One region of the Vibrio sp. 1069 genome, then DNA from elsewhere that is predicted to be linked to it. Evidence: predicted binding sites of a transcription regulator. Region 1 holds the regulator's gene; each other region holds the start of a gene.
The links. The regulator MetJ, encoded in region 1, represses methionine synthesis genes. The targets are predictions, from matches to a motif close to TTAGACNTNTANANGTCTAA.
Positions count from the first base shown of each region.

Region 2: R7040_RS09530 (MetQ/NlpA family ABC transporter substrate-binding protein) is a predicted target of MetJ. The motif match lies at 1,154-1,173, and genes of this name have one in related genera.
Region 3: metA (homoserine O-acetyltransferase MetA) is a predicted target of MetJ. The motif match lies at 4,071-4,090, and genes of this name have one in related genera.

Region 1 covers NZ_JAWOWP010000023.1:41,627-49,920, reverse strand. The annotation lists gene R7040_RS22180 (malic enzyme-like NAD(P)-binding protein) at 1-855, shown strand, start outside; gene metJ (met regulon transcriptional regulator MetJ) at 969-1,289, opposite strand; gene R7040_RS22170 (O-succinylhomoserine (thiol)-lyase) at 1,515-2,675, shown strand; gene R7040_RS22165 (bifunctional aspartate kinase/homoserine dehydrogenase II) at 2,691-5,099, shown strand; gene metF (methylenetetrahydrofolate reductase) at 5,362-6,264, shown strand; gene R7040_RS22155 (PadR family transcriptional regulator) at 6,335-6,874, opposite strand; gene ppc (phosphoenolpyruvate carboxylase) at 7,300-8,294, opposite strand, start outside.
Region 2 covers NZ_JAWOWP010000004.1:323,149-331,442, reverse strand. The annotation lists gene R7040_RS09540 (hypothetical protein) at 1-193, opposite strand, end outside; gene R7040_RS09535 (hypothetical protein) at 245-415, opposite strand; gene R7040_RS09530 (MetQ/NlpA family ABC transporter substrate-binding protein) at 1,193-1,996, shown strand; gene R7040_RS09525 (hypothetical protein) at 2,092-2,367, opposite strand; gene R7040_RS09520 (SIMPL domain-containing protein) at 2,591-3,310, opposite strand; gene R7040_RS09515 (lysophospholipid acyltransferase family protein) at 3,544-5,295, shown strand; gene R7040_RS09510 (PTS mannitol transporter subunit IICBA) at 5,904-7,856, shown strand; gene R7040_RS09505 (mannitol-1-phosphate 5-dehydrogenase) at 7,968-8,294, shown strand, end outside.
Region 3 covers NZ_JAWOWP010000001.1:454,129-462,422, forward strand. The annotation lists gene R7040_RS02035 (EAL domain-containing protein) at 1-1,000, opposite strand, end outside; gene R7040_RS02040 (phosphate/phosphite/phosphonate ABC transporter substrate-binding protein) at 1,000-1,929, opposite strand; gene pilW (type IV pilus biogenesis/stability protein PilW) at 2,197-2,922, opposite strand; gene metA (homoserine O-acetyltransferase MetA) at 3,102-4,043, opposite strand; gene R7040_RS02055 (DUF6559 family protein) at 4,384-4,770, shown strand; gene R7040_RS02060 (DMT family transporter) at 4,894-5,229, shown strand; gene R7040_RS02065 (LpxL/LpxP family Kdo(2)-lipid IV(A) lauroyl/palmitoleoyl acyltransferase) at 5,650-6,600, shown strand; gene R7040_RS02070 (carboxypeptidase M32) at 6,671-8,143, opposite strand.

The DNA.
Region 1 (8,294 bases):
GGTATCAACCTTGAAGATATTAAAGCACCAGACTGTTTTGAGATTGAAAAGCGTCTGATTGAGCGTTGTGATGTACCAGTATTCCACGATGATCAACATGGTACTGCTATTGTAACGGCAGCGGGTATGCTGAATGCAATCGAACTTCAAGGTAAGAAACTTGAAGATTCAACAATTGTTTGTCTTGGCGCTGGCGCTGCCGCTGTAGCGTGTATGGAGCTTCTGATCAAATGCGGCGCAATGCGCGAAAAAATCTACATGCTAGATCGCAAAGGTGTGATTCACACTCGTCGTGATGATCTTAATGAATATAAGCAGCTATTTGCGAACAATACAGATAAGCGCACACTAGAAGACGTGATTGAAGGTGCAGATCTGTTCCTAGGTGTATCTGGTCCAAACCTATTGCCAGCGGAAGCGTTGAAGTTGATGGCAGATAAGCCAATCGTATTCGCATGTTCTAACCCGGATCCTGAAATCAAGCCGGAACTTGCTCACGCAGTTCGTGATGACTTGATCATGGGTACTGGCCGTAGTGATTATCCTAACCAAGTTAACAACGTATTGTGTTTCCCATTCATTTTCCGTGGTGCTCTTGATGTGCGTGCAAGTGAAATCAATGATGAAATGAAACTTGCAGCCGTTGAGGCGATTCGTGAGCTAGCAAAAGAGCCTGTACCTGAAGCCGTATTGAAGGCTGCAGGTGTTGATAAGCTAGAGTTTGGTGCGGACTATATTATTCCAAAACCAATGGATTCACGTTTGCTACCACGTGTTGCAAAAGCGGTTGCTCAGGCGGCGGTTAATTCAGGTGTAGCTCGTATCGAGATGCCTGAAAACTACATGGCAGAGTAATATATCTTTCAGATGTGATACATAAAAAATGGGACGCTATTGCGTCCCATTTTTTATGTCATTCATTTGGCTCGAGGCAAGAGTTATTACCTGAAACCTCTTATCAGGCTTTTTTATTCTTCGTCGAATGACTCAAATTCGATGCCCATTTCCGTCATCAGCGCTTTTACTTCTGTTGGAATATCATCAGGACGGTCTTTACGAAGGTCTTCATCTGTCGGAAGTGGCTGACCTGTGTACGCGTGCAAAAATGCCTCGCATAGCAGTTCGCTATTGGTTGCATGGCGTAAGTTATTGATCTGACGGCGAGTACGCTCATCAGTTAGCACCTTTAAAACTTTTAGCGGGATAGAGACGGTAATTTTTTTTACTTGTTCGCTTTTTTTGCCGTGCTCTGCATATGGGCTAATGTATTCGCCATTCCAGTCAGCCATTGCACACCTTCATTTATGTAATCGGTTAAAAATAATTTAGGTGCTGATTTTAGCTGCATTTACCGCCATAAGCAAAGACATATAGACGTCTAGAAGTGTTGACGTCTCATTTTTTGACGAGTAAAGTGAACATAACAGCAAAGGAAGCGTGTTGATCACTTTATGTTACTCATTAGATATAGCGCATTCCTATTTAGAAGTCATTACCCGTGAAAGGATACACCCATGAGCACTCGCAAACCTGCGACCATTGCAGTACGCACTGGTATTGAATCAGACAGCCAATATCATGCTGTCGTTCCACCTATTTATCTTTCCACTAACTATGGTTTTCCTGCTTTTGGTGAAGTGCCCAAGTATGATTACACACGATCTGGTAATCCAAACCGCGGACTGTTGGAAAGTGCGCTATCTGAACTTGAGTCTGGAAAAGGAGCGGTTGTTACTAACTGCGGTACGTCGGCATTAAATTTATGGGTTTCCGCTTTTCTCGGCCCAGATGATCTCATTATTGCTCCTCACGATTGTTATGGCGGCACCTATCGTCTTTTTAATACTCGAGCTAGCAAAGGCGATTTTAAGGTTCAGTTTGTCGATCAATCAGACGAACAGGCTTTAGATGCTGCATTGGCACAAAAACCAAAACTCATTTTGCTAGAAACTCCGTCAAACCCTCTGGTTCGCGTAGTGGATATTGCAGCTACCTGTGAAAAAGCGAAACAAGTCGGCGCGTTAGTTGCGGTGGACAATACCTTTTTGACACCCGTGTACCAAAAACCTTTAGAGCTAGGTGCGGATTTTGTTATCCACTCCACAACAAAGTACATCAACGGTCATTCGGACGTAATTGGTGGGGTAATCATCACCAACACAGAAGCGCATGCAGAAGAGCTTGCATGGTGGGGCAATTGTATTGGTGCAACGGGCACACCTTTCGATAGTTACATGACACTGCGAGGTATTCGTACGCTTGGTGCTCGTATGAAAGTACATGAAGAGAGCTCACAGCAGGTACTGGCTTACCTACAGAAACAAGCGTTAGTTAAAACTATCTATCATCCAAGCCTGCCGGAACATCCAGGTCATGACATCGCTAAAAAGCAGCAAACGGGCTTTGGCTCTATGTTGAGTTTTGAGTTTGCTGGTTCGTTTGAGCAGTTAAAGGTGTTTGTGAAAGAGCTCCAACTGTTTTCATTAGCTGAATCATTAGGTGGTGTAGAAAGTTTGATTTGCCACCCGGCATCCATGACTCACCGTGCAATGGGTGAGGAGGCACTGGCGGAGGCTGGGGTCTCTCATCAACTATTGCGTTTGTCTGTCGGTTTGGAAGATGCACAAGACCTCATCACAGATTTAGAACAAGCGTTCGCTAAAGCTACCCAGTAATAGGAGACGATAACAATGACTGTACAACGTCAGCTGCATAAGTTTGGTGGCAGTAGCTTAGCAAACCCAGAATGCTACTTACGCGTTGTGGGTATTCTCAAAGAGTATTCGACAGAAAATGATCTTGTGGTCGTCTCTGCTGCAGGAAAAACCACTAATCGCTTGATTGAGTTTTTGGAAGGGTTAAATAAAGATGGCCGAATTGCGCATGAAGCGCTTCAAAGCTTAAGACAGTTTCAAACTGAGCTAATAGAAAGCTTGTTGGAGAGTGAAGCAAAAGAAGAGCTGTTAGCTTTATTACATGATGAGTTCAGTACTCTCTCGGAGCTGACTGCACCACTCACTAATGCGCAAAAAGCCGCGGTACTGGGGCACGGAGAAGTATGGTCTGCTCGCCTATTGGCCGCGTTATTATCTCAACGTTCTATCCCTGCGGTTGCACAAGATGCACGAGCGTTTTTACGTGCAGAAGCGGGAACTCAACCAGAGGTTGATCGCGCTCGTTCATACCCTTTAATTAAAGAGATCCTCGCGCAGCATAACCATAAACGTGTGGTAATTACTGGCTTTATGGCTCAGAACGAGGCAGGAGAAACCATTCTACTTGGTCGTAACGGCTCTGACTATTCTGCAACGGTCATAGGCGCGCTTGCTGAAGTCAGTACTGTCACGATTTGGAGTGATGTTGCTGGTGTCTATAGTGCCGATCCACGTTTGGTGTCTGACGCTTGTTTATTACCGTTACTTCGATTGGATGAAGCCAGTGAACTTGCTCGCTTAGCTGCCCCAGTGCTACACAGTCGCACGCTTCAGCCTGTGGCGCAAAGTACCATGGACCTTAATCTCAAGTGTAGCTATCTGCCAGAGTCGGGTTCTACTCGTATTGAGCGTGTATTGGCATCTGGTCGTGGCGCTAAAATTATTACTTCACTGGATGATGTTTTATTGGTGCAGTTGTCTTTCATGCATGGGCACGACTTCGAAAAAACACAGAGTGATGTATTACAAGCGTTGCAGCGCGCGCAATTAGAGCCACTGGCATTTGAAGCTCAATCCGATCAGCACACGCTACGCTTGGCTTACACCGCAGAAATCGCCGGTGGTGCATTGAAACACTTGCAAGAGCTTGCGGTAGAGGCTGAAATTAAGCTAAAAGAAGGTTACTCGCTCTTAGCTGCGGTAGGTGCAGGCGTTACGAAAAACGCCAATCATTGCTTTGGCTTTTATCAGAAGCTAAAGCACTCTCCGGTAGAATTTATCTCTGAAACAGACTCAGGGCTGAGCCTAGTCGCTGTTTTGCGCCGTACTGATACTGAGGCGTTGGTTCAAACGATTCATAGCCAGTTGTTCCAAGCGCAAAAACGCGTGGCAGTGGCTTTATGTGGCAAGGGTAATATTGGTTCTAGTTGGTTAAATTTATTTGCGACGCAAAAAAGTGAGCTCGAAAAACGTCATGGTATGAGCTTTGATCTTGTCGCGGTTGTGGATAGCCAAACCTATTGGTTCGATGAGCAAGGTATTGAGGCGGCGAGTGTTGCTGAACGATTTGATGATGAAAGCATAGCAAACAATGGGGATTGGCTGGCACGTTTGGGAGCGCTTAAAAGCTACGATGAAGCCGTCGTGCTTGATGTTACCGCAAGTAAAGAGTTGGCTCAGCGCTACGTAGAAATCGCACAGCAAGGCATTCATTTGATTTCCGCTAACAAAGTTGCCGGTTCCGCAGATAGCCAGTACTACCATCAGGTTCAAGATGCATTCGCTAAAATTGGTCGTCATTGGCTATACAACGCAACGGTTGGTGCTGGGTTACCGATAAACCATACCGTGCGAGATCTTCGTGAAAGTGGGGATGAAATCGTCGCTCTATCGGGTATTTTCTCGGGGACGCTATCATGGCTGTTCCAACAGTTTGATGGTTCTGTGCCATTTAATGATTTAGTCGATCTTGCTTGGCAGCAAGGTTTAACCGAACCTGATCCTCGTTCTGATTTAGATGGCTCCGATGTAATGCGTAAGTTAGTCATCTTGGCTCGAGAGTCGGGCCTAGATATAGAACCAGACAGCGTTAAAGTTGAGTCTTTGGTGCCAGAAGAATTAAGAGAACTGAGCTTAGATGATTTCTTCGATAATGGAGCGTTGTTGAGTGAAATACTTCAAGAGCGTCTGACAAAAGCACAGAGAAACGATCAAGTGCTTCGCTATGTGGCGCGTTTAGAAAAAAATGGTAAAGCAACGGTGGGAGTCGAAGCGTTATCTCGTGAGCACGCGCTCGCCAACTTATTGCCATGCGATAACATTTTTGCCATAGAGAGCAAGTGGTACAAAGATAACCCTCTGGTCATTCGAGGACCAGGCGCTGGCAGAGAAGTGACAGCCGGCGCTATTCAATCCGACCTCAACCGATTGGCTGGTTTATTTTAAAGTTGCGATTGACCTAAAAACCCTGGAATTAATCCAGGGTTTTTTATTCCCCTATCAGTGCCATACTGAAGTCATAACCCGTGCAAAATGGTGAGATGATGCTCAAGTAGAAACTTGAACTATCTTCATTATTAACTTGAGAAAAATTCATAATTACAAGGTTGACATTAAATCGTATTCAATACATTCTGTAGACATATAGACGTCTAAACGTCGATTTTAAGGATTTGTTTTCGTGGCGGAGTGCCGCAGGGAGAGTAAGATGGGATATACGCACGCAGGCCATATCGACGCCTTGAACCAGAATATTGCTGAGTTATCAGATAACATCAATGTATCGTTTGAGTTTTTTCCGCCAAGCAGCGCTAAGATGGAAGAAACACTTTGGAATTCAGTGCACCGTCTTAAAACGCTTCAACCTAAATTTGTTTCTGTGACTTACGGTGCGAACTCCGGCGAGCGTGACAGAACACACTCCATCATTAAAGAAATTAAAGCCACAACCGGATTGGTTGCCGCTCCCCATCTCACTTGTATTGATGCGACTCGTGAAGAGTTGATTAATATTGCCGATGATTATTGGAACAATGGTATTGAAAATATCGTCGCTCTGCGTGGTGATATTCCTCCAGGTGGCGGTGCGCCTGATATGTATGCCTCGGATTTGGTTGAGCTGCTGAAATCACGCCACGATTTCGATATCTCCGTTGCAGCATTCCCTGAGGTTCACCCTGAAGCTAAAAGCGCACAGTCTGACTTATTGAACCTAAAACGTAAGGTAGATGCAGGTGCAAACCGTGCTATTACTCAGTTCTTTTTTGACGTTGAGTCTTACCTGCGATTCCGTGACCGTTGTGTCGCAGCAGGAATTGACGTAGAGATTGTGCCAGGAATTTTGCCTGTATCGAACTTTAAGCAAGCTTCTCGCTTTGCGGCACAGAACAATGTGAAAGTACCAGGATGGATGAGCAAACAATTCGATGGCTTGGATGATGATCCGGTGACTCGCCAGCTTGTAGGAGCTAGCCAAGCTATTGATATGGTGCGTGTACTGAGTCGTGAAGGGGTTAAGGATTTTCACTTCTACACACTAAACCGTGCAGAGATGACTTACGCGTTATGCCATACGTTGGGTGTTCGTCCTCGCGCAGTAGTCGGTGCGTAAACCTAGTTTCAAAAAGATAAAAGGCTTGCCAAGTGGCAAGCCTTTTTCGTTTTATCAAAGCAAAAGGAGTTTAACCAATCACTTCAAGTTCAGTTAGAACTTCTTCTGCCCAAGTGATCCAAGTTTCACGTAACAGTAGGTTACGGCGAAGCGTTAGACGTTCTAGGCGAGCTTGTTTATCTAAAGTTGACGGCGTTGCGTAGTAAGCCGCTTCAATTTCTTTGTAGTGAGAAACCAGTTTGCGAGACTCTTCAACTAGCTCGGCGAGTTGGTCACGGAATGGAGCCGCTGGTTGAACGGCACATGCCATCAATTTCGCTGAAAACTCATCACGAACTGTTGGGTGTGCAGTTGGTTGATCAAACCACTCTCCTAAAGCGCTGCGACCAGCGTCTGTAATGGAGTAAACCTTGCGGTCTGGTTTGCCTTCTTGGGGTTCTAATACGCAAGTAACCAGTTCTTTCTCAGCCATTTTGTTGAGTTCACGGTACACCTGTTGGTGGCTTGCTTTCCAGAAGTAACCGATGCTAGCAGAGAATTCTTTAGTGATATCGTAACCGGTTGCGTCGCGAGTGCTAAGAACAGTTAAGATTACGTGTGGTAATGACATGTCTTCAATCCAAATGGTCAATAAACTTGTAAACAAGCTACTTATACTTTCAGCTGCGCTCTTACTGGCACTTGAGTTTTTTAATGTATAAGTAGCACCAACAATGTTGGTCCTGTCACCTTAAAGCCGTTTATCACCTAGAGAGATGGGGAGTCCCATCAAGGCTGGAGCAGGTATGATTGGATTTATGAGCTCTCAGCAGGCAAGTAGTATATAAATAATAAGCATGAAGTGGAATAGTAGGACAAAATTACCCTAAAAAACTAACATAATAATCAATAGTGTTAACTTGTGGTTTTTTATTCTTTTATTTTGGTATTTTTTGGGCCTCTAGTGGTGTATTTAACTGCCTTTGTTTTGGTGCGATTATCCTGTGATAAAAAAAAGCTGAGCATTTGCCCAGCTTTCTATTAAAAATGAAACGATTAGCCTGTGTTGCGCATACCTGCAGCAATACCAGCAATCGTCACCATCAACGCTTCTTCCAAGTTTGCAGAAGCTTCTTCGGTTTGACGCGTGCGGTATAGCAGCTCTGCTTGTAGCATATTCAATGGCTCAACGTAGATATTGCGTAAGCGAATAGACTCGAGTCCCCAAGGGTCATGCTGCATCAAGTTTTCATTGTTCTCTACATTCAGTACCGCTTTGATGTCTTCTTGAAGCTGAGCACGAAGCTTTTCACCGAGTGGACGGAGCGACTCATCCACCAATCGCTCATCGTAGTAGCGAGAGATATCAATATTACACTTCGAGTACACCATTTCCAGCATGCCGAGACGAGTTGAGAAAAATGGCCATTCGCGGCACATCTCTTCGAGCAATGCTTGGTGGCCTTTATCGATCGAGTATTGAATCGCTTCACCTGCGCCTAGCCATGCAGGAAGTACCAAACGGTTTTGACTCCATGAGAAGATCCACGGGATTGCACGTAAGCTTTCTACTCCGCCCTTAGGGTTGCGTTTTGCAGGACGAGAACCAAGTGGCAACTTGCCGAGTTCGAGTTCTGGTGTTGCTTGGCGGAAGTAAGGCACGAAATCTGGCTCGCCACGAACCACATTTCGGTAAGACTCACAGCTTACTTCTGATAGCACTTCCATCAAGTCGCGCCATTCTTGTTTTGGCTCTGGTGGCGGTAACAAGTTGGCTTCCAGAATCGCACTTGCATATAGGTTAAAGCTGTTTACTGCGACATCTGGGAGTCCCAGTTTAAAGCGGATCATTTCGCCTTGCTCTGTTACACGTAAACCGCCTTTCAAGCTTTTTGGTGGTTGCGACAAAAGCGCAGCATGCGCAGGTGCGCCACCGCGACCGACTGTGCCCCCACGACCATGGAATAGAGTTAGCTCAACGCCTTCTTCTTCAGCCACTTTAACTAACGATTCCATCGCATGATACTGAGCCCAACCAGCAGACATAACAC
Region 2 (8,294 bases), on a different contig from region 1:
TTTTAAGACGTTTAACACCAGCTCCAACAGCACCACATAAAGCGATCACTAGTTCTTGAGAATGTCTTGAGCGGATATCTTCCAGTGAATTGTCAAACTGGAGATCTTGGGATGATTCAGACATGGAACTGTCGTTTTGAGCAGAACGCCCTGATGAAGCGGGGGAAGGTGTACTTTGCAGTTTAGTTGACATAATAAAACCTGTATAAAAAATGCTCAGGTTTTATTATTAGTAATTAAATCATTACCAATCAAGCTTTTCGGCAGCTAGTTTCATATTTTCTTTGGCATTTTCGAATGCGATCATTTTTTTTCGAGCGGTCAGTGATAATACGGGCGCTGTTTGTTTCTTTGTCTCGACCTTAGACTGCTCTTTGTTTGTTATGCTTTGACTTGCCATTTTTACCACAGTCATAGTAATTCACCCTGAAAAAAAATCGTGCAAATTATACACAAGCAATCCATGCTTTCAATATGCCACGTGTTTTATTTAAAAACCAACATACCATTCTCAGTCTAGCATAAGCAATCTAATAGGTTGGCTTTTGAGTAAAACTTTGATTTCAGTCTAGGATGCTAGCTACCCATCCCTTAGCCAAGTCTCAACTTAGTTGTGTTCATATGTTGGTATCGCTTTTAATTCTGTGAGCGGAATCTAGCATTAGGAAATATTTAGTCTGAACAGCTAGAACCTATCGACATTTAAATGGCACAAACAAAACCTATATTGAAATGATTTCTGTAGAACTAAAGGTACAATAGCGGTACAGTCACTAGTTTTGACTAATTTACGTAAACTACGCTAAACTATTGTTTAGTAATTACTTTAACCTATTTTAAATTACGCTAAACTTACCTCGGTTTACCTAGACTTCCTATATTAGTGGCTAACTCATAATCGATTGGTCCGCAGTTCAAGTCTGCGAGGGGCCACCATATTTCGAAAGGCGTAGCAGGTTAATACCTGCTACGCCTTTTTTGTATCTTATATCTTTAGGTACAGTTGCGGTAACTCGTCACTAACCTCGTAATAGCTTTTCCTCTTCCCCTCTTCTTTAACTATTATCTGGCTTTCTATACGAGCAATAGAAACAAAATGTCTGCTCGTGATTTAAACCATTGACCCTCAGACAACTTCTGATAGCATGGACATATAAACATATGGACGTCTAAAACAAAAAATGGAGCTACAATGAAAAGTATTGGTCACTTAAAGAAACTAGCTTTGATTCTCACGGCAGTAGTCGGCTTAAGCGCTTGTGGAGAAAAAGATGACTCTGTCATTAAAGTGGGCGCGACAGTTGGACCACATGCACAAGTAGTCGAGGCGGTAGCGAAGGAGGCAGCGAAGCAAGGTTTGAATGTCGAAGTCATTGAGTTTTCTGACTACGTGACACCTAATGCCGCTCTTAGCGATGGTAGCATCGATATTAATAGCTATCAGCACCAGCCATTTTTAGACAACTTCAACAGTAGCCATAACGCCCAATTAGTATCAATTGGTCAGTCCATTCTTATGCGTATGGGGCTTTATTCCAATAAGTATCGCTCACTGCAAGAGCTTCCAAACAATGCACGTATAGCGCTTCCAAATGACCCTACCAACGGTGGTCGTGGTCTGTTGCTACTCGCCGATGCAGGTTTAATTGAGCTGAAACAGGGTGTTGGCCATAAAGCCGCCCTAACTGATATCACAAAAAACGCAAAATCATTTGAATTTGTCGAGGTAGATGCCGCTCAGCTACCAAGAACATTAGATGATGTGGACGCGGCTGCGATTACAATGAACTACGTAATGTCTTCTGGTTTAGATCCGAAGAAACAAAGTATCTATCTTGAAGCAAAAGACGCCCCATTAGCAGTCATGGTCATCGCCACTCGTGACGCAGACAAAAATAATGAAGCGTATAAAAAGTTCGTTTCTATTTATCAATCTCAAGCGATTCGTGATTATCTCGATCGCACTTTCAAAGGCACAATCGAAGCAGCTTTTTAATCAATAAAGCAGCGAATACTTTGCCCCACGAATCAGATAGAAAAGAGGCTAATGTTTTCTCATAGCCTCTTCTTTTCATTACTCACTAAATCGACTCATTGTCGACTTTCAGCCTCTAACTTCATTGCCAAATAAGCTTGGTCAGCAGAAACCAATTCAGGACGGTTAATCAACTTCCAGAGGAAGTATGGTGGGATTAAAAATACGATGAAGTAGAGAGATTCATGGAAGAAAACATCGGCTATCGTTTGCTGATGCTCCCAAAGTGCCGTCAGTGCGAAGAGCTCTAACATCACGCCTAATACGCCAAAGACGACAGAGACAACAATCGCTAAACCCAGTAGTTCTCTAACAAAGTGCTTGTATGCCATGATACTAATTCCTTCTAGCAATAAGTCATACTAACTTACGCTCATAAGAAACAAGTGAGCTTGATTATTATCAAACTCACCTCATCACTGTTAAGAACTTAGTTTTATAAAAAAGTACTTGTATATAGCGTCATCGAAGACTGATTTCCCTATCACAGAGCATAGATACCTCTACAAATAGAAGGTGATGGAACGACCAACTATTGACTATATGAGCGCAACTTTAATCAGATAAGTAATATTGAACCGTCGATACCACTCGTACTTTCTTAATGTAAGGCGTGTTGCTGTCTCGGTCATAAATCGAGAACTGCCCTTGAGTTGCACGTTTGATCTTACCCAGTGAACTTTGTGAGTCTTTCGCAAATTTCTCAGCCACTTCACGCGCATTCTTAGTCGCTTCTTCGATCATGTCTGGCTTCACATCATTCAGCTTAGTAAAGCTGTACTCAACACGATTTGCATAAGGATCTTGGTTAAGCAAAACGCCTTGCTTTCCTAGCTCACCTATTTCATTGATTGCCGCTCGAACAACATCAACACTCTGGCTATAAACCGTAACGGTTCGCGAGGCCAAATAACGATACTCAATGTCTTGCTCGCTCCCATATTGCTGTGCTTTTCTGTCAATGACCGCTGGGGAAGAAAGGGAAACGCTGGTTTCAGGAAGCCCTTTGGCACTTAGAAAGTCCAAAATCAAACGGGTTTGCTGGTCAATTTCATCAAACATGGCTCCCATATCATTACTCGCTAGAGTAAATTGAATCGGCCAAATCACCGTATCAGCAGGATACTCACGCTCCGACAAACCTTTTACTGTCACGACTCTTTCATAGGCTCGGTATTTCACCGCCGTCTGCTGCATAAAATAGCCAAGTATGCCAAGACCAAGTATCAAACTTAGCCCAATCCAAAGTGCTGCTTTATTGGAAACTCGTTCCATTATTTCCCCCTGATAAATATCAACTTAGCTTAATCTTTGTTCTAGATAAGATAGCCTATCTCTTGTTTTAAGAGGGAGACATAACGCGAGTTTTGATTCATAGCACAGTGATATACCGTTTTCTTTAGTCAATAAAGCTTCATTGGTTTGTCACCAAAGGCTCATGCTTTTGCCTCTGAATTGTCATCTGTAATTTCTACTATCCAATCAGCAACTTGTACGCTGAGGTAAATATGGATAGTTCGACCCCTTTTCGTCTCCCACGTAAAACGCCGTTTGGCATTGGTGAAAACGTTGCTGAATGGGCAACCGGTTTAAACCAACTTGATAAGTTCTACGCCCAACGCCCCGTTAATGCCGATACCAAAACTTTTCTCCGCTTCACGCTGGATATCTTAGGTATCGATTATCGCATTGCTCATGGTTCACTCGACTCAGTACCTAAGCAAGGTGCTACCGTCATTGTGGCGAACCACCCGCTTGGTTGTGTGGAAGGCGTCATCTTGGCCGAACTCTTGTTGATGGTACGAGACGACATCCAAATTCTAGCCAATCAATACCTGAAAACCGTGCCGGAGTTAGATCAGCTCTTCATTGGTGTCGATGTGTTTGAAGGAAAAGACGCCGTCAAATCGAATATGAAGGCCCTCAGAGCGGCTAATAAACACCTAGCAAGTGGCGGCTTATTGCTTGTCTTTCCTGCCGGTGAAGTGTCCCAGTTAGTCGATGCCAAACAACAACGCTTGGAAGACAAAGCGTGGAGTCGAAGCGTAAGTAGCCTAATTCGCAAAAACAAAGCCACGACAGTTCCAGTATTCATCAGTGGCCAGAACTCGAAACGCTTCTATATGGCAGGGAAAATCCATCCACTTTTGCGCACCCTACTGCTTGGGCGAGAACTGCTGAACAAACAGGCGCAAACCATCAACTTATCCTTTGGCCAAGCGATAAAATTTAAAGAGATCAACACGCTTAACGATGATCAAGTAGTGAACTATTTGCGGCTCAACACTTATTTGCTCAATCGTGAAACCCATTCAGTGAAGCCTTCTTCTTCATCAGAAATGCTCTCTCCAATAGCGGCAGGGTTACCCGTAGGCGAATTGCTTGAAGAGCTGAACAACTTACCAAAAGAGTCCAAGCTGCTAACAAGTGGTGAGTTCGATGTTTACTGCACGGAGTCGCAGAGTATCCCTTCCCTACTGCATGAAATTGGTCGCCTACGTGAGCTCAATTTCCGACAAGTTGGCGAAGGGACGGGACTAGCAATAGACATTGACCATTTCGATCATGATTACCTGCATCTGTTTGTGTGGGACAGAGAGGACCAATGCTTGGTGGGCGCGTATCGTTTAGGTCTGGTTGATCAACTGATTGAAAAGCGCGGCGTAGCAGGTCTGTATTCACGAACGTTGTTTAACTATGACCAACGCTTTATCGACCAAATGGGTAAATCCATTGAGATGGGGCGCTCAGTGATTGCGCAGCAATATCAAAAGAGCATGAGCGCGCTACTGCTGCTGTGGAAAGGCATCGCAACGTTCGTTCATCAAAACCCAGATTACACGCACCTATTTGGTCCGGTAAGCATTAGCAACGACTATAGTGATACTGCACGCCAACTGCTTGCCCAATCAATGACACTGCACCACTACGACAACAACTGCGCAGAGTACGTCACGCCTTCTAACCCACTTCCTGAGCACCATCGTGACTGGAACACCAGCATGCTTACTGCTCTGGGAGATTTACAGTTACTATCACGCGTAATTGCCAGAATCGATGAAGGAAAAGGTGTCCCTGTTTTACTGCGTCAGTACTTAAGCCTCAATGGCAAGCTGGTATGCTTCAACGTCGACCCTGCATTCAATAACGCTCTAGATGGATTGATTATGGTGGATTTGCGCGATGTTCAAGAAAAGACATTGGCAAGGTATATGGGACGCGAGCAAGCTCATGACTACCTCGTCTATCATACTAAATAGCAACGATGATTAAGAACAGTGATTAAATAGAGAGTTGGGAATCACAAGAAGAACCGTGTGGCGACTCTCTTTATTTACCCTTTCATTAACTAATTAGGCGTGCTCCGTGAAGTGCGCCGAAAAGACTCTTATAGATACAATCTATCGAAAGATCTAGATAGCATTTATCTCACCAATTCCGTCACAAACTTTCACAAAAAACAAAAACAGATCCAAGTCACACTTTAAATTCACCACAACTCAACACAAAACGTGACATTGATCATCACAAGTATTTAATTCGAATTTCAAAAAAAATTAAAAGTGATCAAAGTCACAAGGTATTTTAATTTTAAATTTGTCAGAAGATCGGATTGATCACTAAGATTTTTATTGACAGACTTGAAAGTGGCTTTTTGTTATTAAGTTACAAGTTAATAAGTTGAACTTGGTCACTTAAAAACCGTTTCTCAGCCTAAGAAATTCGGGCGTAGATCACAAAAAACCCGTTGTCAGTTCCAATTGGAAAATGTGTGGTAAATTGATTGGGTACTAAGCAATCAAACAAACGGTTTTGGCGAACCGTTTACTACAACAAGATTCATCAGAACATCGAACGGGGAATTGTTATGATATCACCAGATGCCAAGATCAAGATACAAAATTTTGGTCGTTTTCTGTCAAACATGGTAATGCCAAACATCGGCGCGTTTATCGCGTGGGGCTTTATCACTGCTCTATTTATCCCAACGGGATGGCTACCAAACGAAACATTAGCCTCTATGGTTGGCCCAATGATTACCTACTTGCTGCCACTACTTATCGGTTACACCGGTGGTAAATTAGTTGGTGGCGATCGTGGTGCGGTAGTCGGTGCAATCACAACAATGGGTGTGATTGTCGGCACAGACATCCCAATGTTTATGGGGGCAATGATGGTCGGCCCAATGGGCGGCTGGGCTATCAAGAAATTCGATAACTACATCGATGGTAAAGTAAAAAGTGGCTTCGAGATGTTGGTTAACAACTTCTCTGCGGGCATCATCGGCATGCTATGTGCGATCCTTGCCTTCATCTTTATCGGTCCATTCGTAAAAATTCTTTCTGGTGGCTTGGCGGCTGGCGTTAACTTCCTAGTTTCTGCTCACCTACTACCACTGACTTCAATCTTCGTTGAACCTGCGAAGATCCTGTTCCTAAACAATGCGATCAACCACGGTATTTTCTCTCCACTGGGTATCCAACAAGCGTCTGAAACAGGTCAATCGATCTTCTTCCTAATCGAAGCAAACCCAGGTCCTGGTCTAGGTATCCTGCTAGCTTACATGGTGTTTGGTAAAGGTACGGCTCGTCAAACGGCAGGTGGTGCATCAATCATCCACTTCTTCGGCGGTATCCACGAGATTTACTTCCCATACATCCTAATGAACCCTCGCCTAATCCTTGCGGCTATCGCAGGTGGTATGACTGGCGTATTCGTTCTAACTATCTTTAACGCAGGTATCGTTTCTCCAGCATCACCAGGTTCAATCTTTGCAATCTTGTTGATGACTCAGAAAGGCTCAATCGTTGGTGTTCTAGCGTCTATCGCAGCAGCAACAGGCGTGTCATTCGCCGTAGCAGCACTGCTAATGAAGACTCAAACGTCAACAGAAGAAGACGGTGATGAAGCAGCACTAGAGAAAGCAACATCACAAATGAAAGACATGAAATCTGCATCTAAAAACGATGCGGTGGTAAACAGCCAAAGCAAAGGTGACGTAGACCTAGCGACAGTACAAAGCATCATTGTCGCTTGTGATGCGGGCATGGGCTCGAGTGCAATGGGCGCGAGCATGCTACGCAAAAAGGTTCAAGACGCAGGTCTGAACATCCACGTAACCAACCTTGCCATTAACAGCTTACCAGAGAGTGCAGATATCGTGATTACTCATAAAGACTTAACGGATCGTGCACGTAAGCATGCTCCAAACGCACACCACATTTCATTGACTAACTTCCTAGACAGCGAAATGTACAACCAGCTAGTCACCAAACTACTAGCCGCACAAAACCAATCCGCAGCCAATGACGACCAAATGGTAAAAGTGTCGCTCGTGGCAGCAAACGACGACAACTTCGAGCCACAGCAAACGTCGGTGTTCCAAATCCAGCGTGAGAACATTCACCTAGGTTTGAAAGCTGCCAACAAAGAAGAAGCGATTCGCTTCGCGGGCAACAAGTTGGTCGAACTTGGCTACGCAGAACCAGAATACGTAGACGCGATGTTTGAGCGTGAAGCATTGGTTCCAACTTACCTAGGCGAATCTATCGCAGTGCCTCACGGCACGGTAGAAGCGAAAGACCGCGTGAAGAAAACCGGCATTGTAATCTGCCAATACCCATCGGGTATCCAATTTACTGAAGACGACGATGATGTAGCGAAACTGGTTATCGGCATTGCCGCTAAGAACGATGAGCACATCCAGGTGATTACCACCATTACGAACGCGCTCGATGAGCCGGAGGCAATTGAGAAGCTAACCAGCACCAACGATGTGGAAGAGATTCTGAACATCCTTGGCGGTCAACAAGCGGCTTAATTACCCCTTTAATTTGCTCCTGAGGCAAATGAGGTCAGCTGTCACCCCCTATGCGGTTGGCCTCCCCCTAGTTTCGTAAGTCAACATTTTAGACATTGGTAGGTAAGAATTATGAAAAACGCAGTTCATTTTGGCGCAGGTAACATTGGTCGTGGCTTCATCGGAAAACTCTTAGCAGATGCAGAAGTCGAGGTCACATTTGCAGACGTTGACGCTCCACTCGTCGACCAACTGAGTCACAAGCAAGAATACAAAGTAAAAGTGGTCGGTACTGAGTGCCAAATCGACACAGTAACTCACGTCACCGCGGTAAACTCAGCCAGTGAAGATGTCATCGACCGCATTGTAAAAACCGACTTGGTAACAACAGCGGTTGGCCCTAACGTACTGGACATCATTGCAAAAACCATCGCTACCGGCATTGCTAAACGCTTTGCA
Region 3 (8,294 bases), on a different contig from region 1:
GGCCTAGCAATTTATCCCCAATGTTATGTCCATAGTTATCGTTAATGTGCTTAAAGTCATCCAAGTCAATAAACACAACCGCGAGTGAGGGGGATTTGTGGTCAGTTATTTGCGTTTGAATATCAATGAGTAACTTTTCTCGGTTTGGCAGGGAAGTCAGAATATCGTGGTACGCCATGAACTCAACTCGGCTGGTGTATCGGTTCACTTTGTTTGACATTTTGTTGTACGCCGAAATAAGTTCTCCCACTTCATCTTTGCTTTGTATGTCGGTGACTGGCAGCGCTTGGGTATTTGACTCTGAAAATTGATCTTTTAGTTGCTTGAGTGGTTTAGTTAACGACCGCCCCAAAGCATAAGCGATGATGCTACCGAATAGAACGGATATCCCACTGATCGTTAGCAGCAAGTTAAACATCTTCTGTTTATCGTTTGAGGTAATCGCTTGGACTTGTTCAATATTCTGTTCTTTCTCTTCCAGTAGATGTATCAAGTTAAGCTCAAGATACACCGCCCCAAGAGTAATGTTTGATTGCTGAATCGGCGCTGCGATCTCCAACTGATGCTTGGAAAAGGAAACGAGAGTTCTAGATTCTTCTATTGCTTTCAAAATAAAAGGAGAGCGGTAATGAGGTTGGGCAAACATCCTTAGCTGAGTAGTGCCGTCGTGAAAGATTAGCCCTTCATTGTCAACAACATGTATTTTCGAGACATCTGGCTGGCTCAATGTTGCCTTAATTTGCTCATACGCTTGACTGATATTGTCTGTATAGAGTGGATCAAAAAGCTGTTTTGATAATAGCTCTGCATAAACCAACCCTTTTTGCTTAACGTAAGATTCTGTTTTTTCTTGAGAGTTGTTCGTGATTTGTTGAGTTAAGCTATTTGAATACGCATCGTAACCGTGCATGTATAGCGCAAGATTTATCACCACAACAAACAAGACAACGAACATTGTCGAGCAAATGTATTTGGTTTCGAGTGAGAGCTTTTGAAACATCAATCCACCTTCGGTAACAAGTGAACTGACTTGCGCACTGTACTTAAGGAGGCTCGCATTTCTGGAGTAAGCGCGCTGAATTTTTTGGTGTTCTGAAACTTTTTAAGTGCGAGAGAGCCTTCGTGAGTTGTATCCATATCAAGCAGTATGGACGTGATTTTACGCTGTTGCTCTAGGCTCATGCTTGGAGAAGCGAGAATCAAATCCCTGGGTATTTCAACAGAACGAGAAAAAATCGCTAGTTTGTCTTTCATGTTCTCTGGCAAATCTTTGGGATTGTTCCAGTTGAAGTTACTGAATGCTCCAGCTGCAACTCTCTGTTTATATACCCATACAGATAGGTTGATTTCATTTGACTGAGCGAGTTGCTCATCAAGGAATAAATAACCAATGCTGTCTTTGGCCGGTTTGTCATCAGGAGAGGGAAGGTATTGCAGTTTTTCTCCGTGGTTCAGCAATGTAATCGCAGGTAGGTAATAGCTGCTGGTAGACGTGCGCTTTTCGAAAACAAGCGTTTTTCCGCGCAGGTCAGAAAGTGACTCAATGCCACTCTCTTTATTAGTAAAGAACACCGTATGATATTTTTGTAGGCCTTTTTTCCATCGTATAGCAAGAACTTGGCTATTAGACTCCTTTTCTAAGGTCATCGCATTAAAGGGGGTCGCCGTTGCAATTTGAACGGTGCCATTTTCAAGCGCAACCGCGAGCTGACGATAATTTTTAAATACCTTTACCGCCCCTTTTGCGTAACCATATTCAGCCATATTTTCAGTTACATACTGAGTAAGGGGCGTCGCTTTTTTGATTTTGCTTTGGGCTTTATTGGACACAATGCCAAATGTGAATGTTTTCTCAATATTTTCTTGTGCACTGACGACAAAAGGTGAACTCAGCAAAGTGAGTAATAACAGAGTGCAGGCAGGTTTCATCCGGCTTCAACTTCCTTCTGGTGCATGTCAGTAATATTTAGTATTTATCAATGTGCCGAAATCAATCTTAAAAACAGTATGATGTACAAATTTCGTTGTGTGCGCACTTTTTATAATGTGACTTGGTCACTTATTCCGTTCAAATAGTACCGAATTTGACGTTTATGTACAGGATGAATGTATCACCGTGAGTCTGAATTCACTGGATTCTTGGTCAAGCGCTGTATTGGCTGTGAGCTAATGCGCCTTATGTATCGCTATTTTGTACTAAGAAAATTTTTCCAATTGTTTTTGATACTTTTTCTCGAGAGCTTCATTGCCTGCTGCACGTTCAAGTTGAATCATGAGTTGCAAAGAGGGCTTCTTCACGCCATACATTTGATTGAATCTCATTAATCGAATTCTAGCTTCAGTATAATCACCGCTATCAATTTCTATTTTAGCGAGTTGCAAAATCGATTTTGGTCTATGAGGGTCATGATCGATAGCTCTAGTAAAGTAGTATCTCGCTTTGTCTTTATCTTGTGATTTTAGCGCACAAAAAGCTGCATTCTCATAGCTTGCTGGAATAAGGTAGTAATAAGGCTGCTCAATGGCTCGATTAAACATCTGATCGGCTTTTTCGAAGTCACCTCGCTTGCAAAGAAAAGTACCGTAGTTATTGAGCACATTTCCGTTTTTAGTGTGTTGGCGTAGAGAGCGTTTATACATCTGTTCGGCTTTAATATCTTCACCAACCGTTTCGTAGTAGTGAGCCATAGATAATTGCGCGCGATAGTATTGAGGTGCGTGGTTTAAGGCTTGTTGTAAGTTATCATGCGCGCGAATCATGTTACCGCCGTCTAAATAACCTAAGCCAAGTGCGATACGTGATTCTGCCATTGCCACAGGATCGGCTTTAACGACAGGGCTTCCATCTTCTTTCACCGTCACGCAACCCACGAGTGCAAACTGAGACAATAATATTAGTGCACCGAGCTTTGCTGTTTTCATTCTTTATCCCTACATCCCTGAATCTTTCTGCATGATATGAATTACTTAGCAAAAACCTATTGAGGAAAAAACACTATGCGATCAGGTTTGCAAACTGTTATGAAAAAGCCGCCATATGGCGGCTTGGTTCACATATTACATTTCGGTAATGATGAGTGCTTTGTTTGCTTATTTTGAAGCTAATCGTCTTTAGTGAAAGCATCTTCACTGAAGTGATCGAGATCGTACGGTGTTTGCTGATAAACACAGTAGTTCAGCCAGTTTAAAAAGAGGAGGTGTCCATGGCTTCTCCAGCTTGCAATTGGCGGGTTATCTGGGTTGTTGTTTGGGTAATAGTTGACAGGAATAGCGGGCTCCATACCTTCGCTTAAATCTCGGATATATTCATTATGTAAAGTGTGGGAATCATACTCAGGGTGTCCTGTGACAAAGACATTTCGTTTGTCTTTTGTGGTGGCCAAGTACACACCTGCGACATCCGATGTCGCTAAAATGTCTAAGTCAGTATGCTCTTCTAGAAAGTGAGGCGAAAAATCTGCGTAACGCGAGTGAGGAGCCAAAAACGTGTCATCAAATCCGCGTAAGATAGGGTGAAACTGATGATGGATTTGATGATGATACACGCCTGAAAGTTTTTCTTTACGCGTTTTTTTAGGTAGATCGTAGAGTAGCTTTAACCCTGCTTGCGCAGCCCAGCAAACATAAAGAGTGGATGTCACATGATCTTTTGCCCACTCCATGATGGTTTTGAGATGATCCCAATAAATGACATCTTCAAATTGCACCAAACCTAATGGAGCCCCAGTAATGATCATGCCATCGAAGTTTTTATCTCGCACCATTTCAAATTGGCGATAAAACGTGTCTAAATGTTCAGTTGGCGTATTTTTACTCGGGCGGTTATCAATGCGCAGTAATTCGACGTTAACCTGTAGTGGGCTGTTTGAGAGTAGACGCAGAAACTGAGTTTCAGTTTCTATTTTTTTTGGCATCAGATTAAGGATCAGCACTCTTAAAGGACGTATTTCCTGACTCGCTGCACGCGTTTCACTCATCACGAAGATGTTTTCTGTCCTTAATACATCGGTAGCTGGTAATTGATCTGGAATTCTAATTGGCACGACTTTCTCTCCCTAAGTATAGTCAATCTAGACGTCTATACTTCTAAAGCTAACTTAATTAAGTTTAGATGTCGATACGAAATCCGACTTTTCAATCTACTCTTTACATTATGGTAAACCGTACTCGGGGTTGTCACACAATTGTGACTAAAGCAGAGTTTCTGATGAGATAGGTTTGAAACGCAGTGTGTACTATTTGCTGGTAATTATGCGATCACGTTAATATGTGAAGGTGACTTCGTAGTAAGGAAGTCTCAAATTAATGAGCCATACTAAAAACAATCAGCTCACCATTTTGCATTAATGTGCATATTTGGAAACATCGTCAGTGGAGGACATTATGTTCGGTATTTTCAAGAGAAAGACAAAGATTCAGAGCATCGCTCAAGAAGTTCCTTGCGTGCTACTGCATTCGTTTGGTGATAAAGACATTTATACGCCGGAAGAGATTGATCAAGCTCTTCAAAAGCTGGGTTATGATAAGAGCAAGGATATCAGTCATTATCAGTATGCGTATGGAATGTTTGCCGATGAAGCCTCTTACGAGCTCCTAGAACTAACGGATGAGCTAGGTAATTATGGTCATTTCCAACGTGAAGTAGGTAAGATGCTACTCAATACACCTGAGCCGATTGATATGCATATCTACTTTGAAATTTCTCGTCAGCACCAAAACGTCAGCCTTTCACCTGGTCATCAAAAAGTAAGCGAAAGTGATGGTGTGTAAACATCGTTAGTGGTATTCCATCGTGAGATGAGTTGGGTATAATGCGCGGCCTAATTATCCGGACATGTTGTCGGTTACATTTCTGTTGAGCGTTAATGCCTTATGTTCAAAATGCTTGTCTCTATGCCACCAATGTTGGCGCTGTCGATAGCGATTGTATGTGAAGTGATTGCCACTTCTTATATTCCCAAAACAGAGCAATTTACGAAAGTAATGCCGAGCACAGTCGTTTTGATTGGTTACGGCATCGCTTTCTTCTTGCTTTCCGTCACAGTGCAAACAATGCCTGTTGGGGTTGTTTATGCCATATGGAGTGGTGCTGGGATCGTTTTGGTTGCGACGGTTGGTTACTTTGTTTACGGACAGCGTCTAGACTTACCAGCCCTAGTTGGTATTGGGTTTATCATCGCTGGTGTGTTGATCGTAAATTTATTATCCAAAACAGTAGGGCACGAATAACGCCACTCTACTTGTTAAGTGAATAAGAAGCCGCAGCGAGAAATTGCTGCGGCTTTTTAGTGCAAATTCAATCGCTAATGGCGAGTATTGATATGACGTCTTATTGTTGCATTCATCACGGTCGCATTATGTGATTGAAACACAGGCATTATTTAGCGCATTGAAAATACAAAGTTATGTTTCTTCAAACTTTAGGAAAGGGCAGTAGATAAATCACTCCGATAGATGTTAACGTGGCGACTCATCTTTACTGCTTTTTCATTCCCTACATATTTCTGCAAAGTTCTTATTGTGTAGTGTGTCGAAGAACCATAGAATCCGCGCGCTTTAATTTATGTTATTAGCGTTATCAATGATAAAAGTGCAGTCCATTATCATTGTTTTTATCACTTATAGATGGGCACATCTGACAATACTTACATGAACAAATACAAAAAGCCTGCATTCAAGGCCGAATTTCTTTTGCCTCGTTACTGGGGAACGTTAATTATCATTAGCGTGATGTACTTACTTAGCCTCCTTCCTTTTAAAGTTCAACTAGCTTTGGGACGCAACATTGGTCGTTTAGCTATGCGACTCATGAGAAAACGTCAAGTTACGATCAGACGCAATCTTGAGCTTTGCTTCCCTCATATGGAAGAATGCCAACGCGAAGCAATTCTAAAAGACAACATCGACAATACTGGCATCGCACTTTTTGAGACCGCAATGGCATGGTTTTGGTCAGATAAACGGGTAAACAAACACGTCACGATAAAAGGCATGGAGCATCTAGAGGCTTTAGAGAAGTCAGGCAAAGGTGCATTAATGTTGGCCGTACACTCAATGAATCTAGAGTTAGGTGCTCGAGCTTTTGGCATTAAAAAGTCTGGAACCGGTGTTTATCGCCCAAACAATAATCCGTGCTTTGATTATTTTCAGTATAAGGGACGCTCTCGCTCTAATCGTACACTGATTGATCGTAAAAACGTCAAAGCCATGCTTGAAGCACTTAAAACGGGTGAGCGGGTTTGGTATGCACCGGACCACGATTATGGTAACCGACGCTCGACATTTGCACCGTTATTTGCCGTTAAAAATGCTTGTACTACGACAGGTACAAGTTTGTTGGTTGATTCTACAGATTGCGCCATTGTGCCTTTTACGATGGTAAGAGGAAAAGACGGACACTATACCCTAACCATTAGTGCGCCCGTCGAAGGTTTCCCGAAAGAGGATCATCAACGTGCCGCCGCATTCGTGAATCAAATAGTTGAAACATCAATCATGGCAAGTCCGAGCCAGTATATGTGGCTTCATCGTCGGTTTAAAACTAGACCAGAGGGTGAGGACTGTTTGTACAAGCCTAGGCTCATCCCTAGCTTGGCATAACACATAGAGAGCCTACAAAAAGCCCAAGGAACATACGAACCTTGGGCTTTTACTTTCTATTCTTTTCGCTTTATAAGTAGCGATCTTTTAGGTGAGCTTGAAAGTGTTTAGCATTCAGTGTTTCACCCGTGGCTTGTTTTACCAACTCATCAGTGGTGAATAAGCTACCTTTACTCCAGATGTTTTCCGAGAGCCAATTGAATATCGGAGCTAAGTCGCCAGAACGAATAACCGCATCTACATCGACGGTTTGTTTCATTGCTGCCATAAATTGTGCAGCGTACATCGCACCGAGCGTGTAGGACGGGAAATAGCCAAAACTTCCGTCTGTCCAATGGATATCTTGCATACAGCCATTTTTGAAGTTTCCTTCGGTTGATAGCCCCAAGTACGCTTTCATCTTTTCGTTCCAGAGTTCTGGTACATCTGTATGTTTGATGACGCCGTTCATGAGATCTCGCTCAATTTCATATCGAAGAATAACGTGAGCAGGATATGTTAGTTCGTCAGCATCTACGCGAATAAAGCCTTTTTCTACGCGAGTGTAAATTTTGGCTAAATTGGCTTTTTCGAATTCACTACCAGAAAAATGGTTAGAAGCCAGTCGAGCGAGGTGATCGATAAACGCGCTGCTTCGTCCTATTTGCATTTCAAAGAAGAGTGATTGTGATTCATGAATACCCATAGAGCGAGCTTCTCCCGCGGGTGTTCCTGATAAATCTTTTGGTAGCCCTTGCTCGTATCGAGCATGGCCAGTTTCGTGGACAATCCCCATCAATGATTGGACAAACTCGTTTTCATTATAACGTGTCGTAATACGCACATCTGTCGGTACACCGCCACAAAATGGGTGGGTACTCTCATCAAGTCGACCGTGTTCAAAATCGAATTGAAGTAGCTTCATGACTTCCAAACCGAGCGCTTTTTGCTTTTCCGCAGGGTAGTGCGCAGTTGGCAATAAGATGTTGTCTGATTGTTGTTTTTCAAGCGCTTCATCGATCAAAGTAGGAAGCCAGGTTTTCACGTCAGCAAAAAGAATGTCTAACGACGCAGACGTTGTGCCAGGTTCATAAACATCGAGCATGGCATCATAAGGAGTCGTGCCATTTGCTTCGGCTCTAATTTGCGCTTCTTCCTGCGATAGCTTTACTACTTCAGCCCAGTTCTTTTCAAAACCAGCCCAGTCATTTTCTCCACGTTGTGTACGCCATGCATGTTCACATTTGGAGCCAGCAAGAGATTGAGCTTGAACTAATGATTCTGGTAGTAAGTTAGCTTGCTGCCACCCACGCTTCATTTCTCTTAGGATAGATTTTTCTTTTGTAGACAGCGTGTCTTCTTCTGCGTGAGCGAAAAGCTCTCCCAAGTGCGGTTGAGTCATTAAAGAATGGATATGTACATCAAGCTCTGCCGTGGCATTCGAGCGTGCTTCAGCGCCACCAGGTGGCATGACCGCTGCTTGATCCCAATCTATGATGGCAGATAGATGCTCAAAATTTGCCACTTTTTTGGAATGTTCAACGAGTTTTGTAAATGCGTTCATGTGACTACTCTTATTCTTTTGTTCTTTCCCTAAACACCCGATAACGGGTCCTTCATATGGTGTTGCACTAAGCAACCTGCGTTAATTTACTAATAATTAATAATTAACTCCAACCCATTGTCCATAAACTCACCCAGTTGTATAGCTCTCT